DNA from 2 places in the Staphylococcus sp. MSU001 genome. Region 2 is predicted to be linked to the other one. Evidence: a T-box and tRNA genes for the amino acid it is inferred to sense, from the RefSeq annotation. Region 2 holds a T-box; the other holds one or more tRNA genes.

Region 1 (2,437 bases), on a different contig from region 2:
ATTATTTTTTAATAACAGCTGTTATAATTAAATTATATATATAAAGTGAAAAAATATGTGATTAAATGCCTAAATGTTAAAATAAAAACCCTATCTGTTTGCATTTTATTAAATATTATACTTATTTATTTAAATATTTTTTATAAGAATTTGGACACAATTATTAGTAACTTACTTATTTATAAAATTTTAGAGACTATCAAATGATAAATAACAATTAGCTCTTAAAAAATAAAAAGAGTGAAAACATTAAACTTACAATGTTTTCACTCTAAAAAAATTTGAATTTATACCGGTGGTCGGGATCGAACCGACACTCCAATAAAGGAACGGGATTTTGAGTCCCGCGCGTCTGCCAATTCCGCCACACCGGCTCAATATATAAACAAAAAACTTCCCAATGGAAGTAAATAATGGAGCGGAAGATAGGATTTACACCTATATCTCATTCCGGGAAGGAATGTGTTCTGAGAGTTGAACTACTCCCGCAAATCTAAAATTGGAGCGGAAGATAGGATTTGCACCTATATCTCATTCCGGGAAGGAATGTGTTCTGAGAGTTGAACTACTCCCGCATAATATTAAAATTGGAGCGGAAGATAGGATTTGCACCTATATCTCATTCCGGGAAGGAATGTGTTCTAAAAGTTGAACTACTCCCGCATAATAACCTGGAGGCGGCAACCGGATTTGAACCGGTGATAAAGGTTTTGCAGACCTCTGCCTTACCACTTGGCTATGCCGCCAATAACTGGGCTAGCTGGATTCGAACCAGCGCATGACGGAGTCAAAGTCCGTTGCCTTACCGCTTGGCTATAGCCCATTAATATAAAGGGCGGTTGAAGGGAATCGAACCCTCGAGTGTCGGAACCACAATCCGATGCGTTAACCACTTCGCCACAACCGCCATGGCAGGGGCAGTAGGAATCGAACCCACATCAAAGGTTTTGGAGACCTCTATTCTACCGTTGAACTATGCCCCTATATATGATGGTGGAGGGGGGCAGATTCGAACTGCCGAACCCGAAGGAGCGGATTTACAGTCCGCCGCGTTTAGCCACTTCGCTACCCCTCCTAAAAATGGTGCCGGCCAGAGGACTTGAACCCCCAACCTACTGATTACAAGTCAGTTGCTCTACCAATTGAGCTAGGCCGGCTATAGGTATGGTTCAGGACAGAATCGAACTGCCGACACATGGAGCTTCAATCCATTGCTCTACCAACTGAGCTACTGAACCAAAATAAAAATTCGTAATGATACCTCTTTGAAAACTAAGTTTTATATGTTCTGAAAAACAATATGTATTTTAGCTATTTCACCACGAAACCTATATTAGTAATATTGCGGGAGGCGGATTTGAACCACCGACCTTCGGGTTATGAGCCCGACGAGCTACCGAACTGCTCCATCCCGCGCTAATAATTAATGGCGGAGGAAGAGGGATTCGAACCCCCGCGGCCCGTTAAGGCCCTGTCGGTTTTCAAGACCGATCCCTTCAGCCGGACTTGGGTATTCCTCCACAAATTATAAATAATTACTATTAAAATTTAATATATGGCGGTCCCGACGGGAATCGAACCCGCGATCTCCTGCGTGACAGGCAGGCGTGTTAACCGCTACACTACGGGACCATTAAAACGGAGGAAGAGGGATTCGAACCCCCGCGAGCCGTTAAGCTCCTGTCGGTTTTCAAGACCGATCCCTTCAGCCGGACTTGGGTATTCCTCCAAAATTATATGGACCTTGCAGGACTCGAACCTGCGACCGAACGGTTATGAGCCGTTAGCTCTAACCAACTGAGCTAAAGGTCCTGAATATAAGTATACAACTAATAGTAGTGGCGGTGGAGGGGATCGAACCCCCGACCTCACGGGTATGAACCGTACGCTCTAGCCAGCTGAGCTACACCGCCGTTATGTAGTTTGTAAATTAATAATGGTGGAGACTAGCGGGATCGAACCGCTGACCTCCTGCGTGCAAAGCAGGCGCTCTCCCAGCTGAGCTAAGCCCCCAAAATTTATTTTACTATCGGGAAGACAGGATTCGAACCTACGACCCCTTGGTCCCAAACCAAGTGCTCTACCAAGCTGAGCTACTTCCCGTAAAATAAGCGCGCCCGATAGGAGTCGAACCCATAACCTCTTGATCCGTAGTCAAACGCTCTATCCAGTTGAGCTACGGGCGCAAATATTAAAGATGGTGCCGAGGACCGGAATCGAACCGGTACGGTGATCTCTCACCGCAGGATTTTAAGTCCTGTGCGTCTGCCAGTTCCGCCACCCCGGCAATATCGTTAATGGAGCGGAAGACGGGATTCGAACCCGCGACCCCCACCTTGGCAAGGTGGTGTTCTACCACTGAACTACTTCCGCAAATGCGGGTGAAGGGAGTCGAACCCCCACGCCGTAAAGGCGCTAGATCCTAAGTCTAGTGCGT
Region 2 (2,437 bases):
CGAGAATGTAGCGCAGCATGATTATTTGGATGTGTTGCTACAGTAATGAGTCCACTTCCACTATAAACGCAAGCGCGTGCAGCAAGCATGATTGCGCCCCCCATATTAGCAGATCCACCGATTAATAAAATTTTACCATAGTCACCTTTATGTGTTTCGTCTTTTCTTATAGGAATATTAACAGAATCTAACGTTTTCATAACGACATAACCTCCCATAACATGTTATTTCTTAAAATGTTGCAAGTCTTATGTTTGCTTTTATTTCACGAATCTTTTTATTTATTTCAAACAATTGTTTACATGTGATTTTAAATCATCTCTTCTAAATACAATTAAGAATACTATACCTGTATCTGACATTCGTCAATAGTTAAATGAAACTCTTTTTACATCGTCATGTATCATTCATTATTTTAGTAGACCGATAGCATAATGTAGCAGTTTTATTTATTTAATTAAAAATATTAAATGGAAATAGAACGTAAGGTGACATTCCAAGCAGTTGATTATAATAATGTTGAAATTCTCTCGCCACTCATCTGAGAAAAATTGTATGTATATCGTCACAATATATCTACTATTACACAGGACAAGATATTCAGTTTCAACAAGTTGTAGAAGCGGGACACAAATGATTTAAAAAGTGTTGCATATAAGCACATCTAAATATGACGTAATTGTTGCAAATTTAAAATAACTTGAAATATGATAATGACTTTGCTATATTAAAATTAAGTTAATAAAGTATTGTTCGTAGGACAAGTAGCATAGATAGTTCGATTTCAGAGAGCTTGTGGTAAGTGAGAACAAGTAATCGACATTCATGTGAATCTACCTACTGTATGTGAACAATCGGTAATAACCGTTATTTTAGTTAAGCGCAATTTGAGGTAAATGGTTTTAATTTACTTGAAATTGTTAAATAGGGTGGCAACGCGTAGACCACGTCCCTTGTCTGGGATGTGGTCTTTTTTTATTGTTTTATCACACGAAGTCATCCATAAAATTGAATATATTTTATTTGGGAAAGGATGAAGGTTACATGTTAGACATTCGTTTATTTAGAAATGAACCTGAGAAAGTGAAGAGCAAAATTGAATTAAGAGGCGACGATCCTAAAGTTGTCGACCAAGTTTTAGAATTAGATGAACAACGCCGTGAATTAATCAGTAAAACTGAAGAGATGAAGGCGAAAAGAAATAAAGTGAGCGAAGAAATAGCTCAAAAGAAACGTAATAAAGAAGATGCTGATGACGTCATTGCTGAGATGCGTCATTTAGGTGATGAAATTAAAGATATCGATAATCAACTTAATGAAGTAGATAATAAAATTAGAGATATCTTAATTCGTATTCCTAACTTAATTAATGAAGACGTACCTCAAGGTGCTTCTGATGAAGAAAACGTTGAAGTTAAAAAATGGGGTACGCCACGTGATTTTGAATTTGAACCTAAAGCACATTGGGATTTAGTTGAAGAATTAAAAATGGCTGACTTTGAACGTGCTGCTAAAGTATCTGGTGCGCGTTTCGTATACTTAACTAAAGATGGCGCATTACTTGAACGTGCTTTAATGAACTACATGTTGACAAAACATACAACGCAACATGGTTACACTGAAATGATGACACCACAATTAGTGAATGCTGATACAATGTTTGGCACAGGTCAATTACCTAAATTTGAAGAAGATTTATTTAAAGTTGAAAAAGAAGGTTTATATACGATTCCAACTGCAGAAGTACCTTTAACAAACTTCTATAGAGATGAAATTATTCAACCAGGTGTACTACCTGAATTATTTACAGCTCAAACTGCATGTTTCCGTAGTGAAGCAGGATCAGCTGGTAGAGATACAAGAGGGTTAATTCGTTTACATCAATTTGATAAAGTTGAAATGGTTCGTATTGTACAACCTGAAGATTCTTGGAATGCTTTAGAAGAAATGACACAAAATGCTGAAGCTATTCTTGAAGAATTAGGTTTACCATACCGTCGTGTTATCTTATGTACTGGCGATATTGGTTTCAGTGCTAGTAAAACATATGATCTAGAAGTTTGGTTACCAAGTTACAATGATTATAAAGAAATCAGTTCTTGCTCTAACTGTACTGATTTCCAAGCACGTCGCGCAAATATCAGATTCAAACGTGATGCTGCTTCTAAACCAGAATTAGTCCACACATTAAATGGTAGTGGTTTAGCTGTAGGTCGTACATTTGCAGCCATCGTTGAAAACTATCAAAACGAAGATGGTACATTAACAATTCCTGAAGCATTAGTACCATTTATGGGTGGCAAAACTAAAATTGAAAAACCAATCAAATAATCATATAAACTTAACTAGATGATTACAATATTATAAAGTTATTTAACTGTCGATAAGGTTCTATAAACTTATCGGCAGTTTTTTTATGTATAAAGACAAAATTGCT

Evidence for each region. A T-box is a leader RNA that pairs with one kind of tRNA and senses whether it is charged. The one in region 2 lies ahead of serS (serine--tRNA ligase), so its partner is inferred to be a tRNA-Ser.
Region 1: it encodes a tRNA-Ser, which carries the amino acid that the T-box ahead of serS (serine--tRNA ligase) is inferred to sense. The anticodon was not compared.

The regions. Positions count from the first base shown of each region.
Region 1 covers NZ_JBRIKK010000032.1:34-2,470, reverse strand. Annotated here, with positions in the region: tRNA gene ACVBFA_RS11190 (tRNA-Leu) at 291-374, opposite strand; tRNA gene ACVBFA_RS11185 (tRNA-Gly) at 415-489, opposite strand; tRNA gene ACVBFA_RS11180 (tRNA-Gly) at 501-575, opposite strand; tRNA gene ACVBFA_RS11175 (tRNA-Gly) at 589-663, opposite strand; tRNA gene ACVBFA_RS11170 (tRNA-Cys) at 673-746, opposite strand; tRNA gene ACVBFA_RS11165 (tRNA-Gln) at 752-823, opposite strand; tRNA gene ACVBFA_RS11160 (tRNA-His) at 835-907, opposite strand; tRNA gene ACVBFA_RS11155 (tRNA-Trp) at 910-983, opposite strand; tRNA gene ACVBFA_RS11150 (tRNA-Tyr) at 992-1,075, opposite strand; tRNA gene ACVBFA_RS11145 (tRNA-Thr) at 1,082-1,157, opposite strand; tRNA gene ACVBFA_RS11140 (tRNA-Phe) at 1,166-1,238, opposite strand; tRNA gene ACVBFA_RS11135 (tRNA-Met) at 1,343-1,416, opposite strand; tRNA gene ACVBFA_RS11130 (tRNA-Ser) at 1,428-1,520, opposite strand; tRNA gene ACVBFA_RS11125 (tRNA-Asp) at 1,557-1,632, opposite strand; tRNA gene ACVBFA_RS11120 (tRNA-Ser) at 1,640-1,729, opposite strand; tRNA gene ACVBFA_RS11115 (tRNA-Ile) at 1,739-1,812, opposite strand; tRNA gene ACVBFA_RS11110 (tRNA-Met) at 1,840-1,913, opposite strand; tRNA gene ACVBFA_RS11105 (tRNA-Ala) at 1,938-2,013, opposite strand; tRNA gene ACVBFA_RS11100 (tRNA-Pro) at 2,030-2,103, opposite strand; tRNA gene ACVBFA_RS11095 (tRNA-Arg) at 2,113-2,186, opposite strand; tRNA gene ACVBFA_RS11090 (tRNA-Leu) at 2,199-2,287, opposite strand; tRNA gene ACVBFA_RS11085 (tRNA-Gly) at 2,299-2,373, opposite strand; tRNA gene ACVBFA_RS11080 (tRNA-Leu) at 2,377-2,437, opposite strand, start outside.
Region 2 covers NZ_JBRIKK010000003.1:55,897-58,333, forward strand. Annotated here, with positions in the region: gene ACVBFA_RS02220 (NAD(P)H-hydrate dehydratase) at 1-200, opposite strand, end outside; T-box leader at 743-957, shown strand; gene serS (serine--tRNA ligase) at 1,045-2,331, shown strand.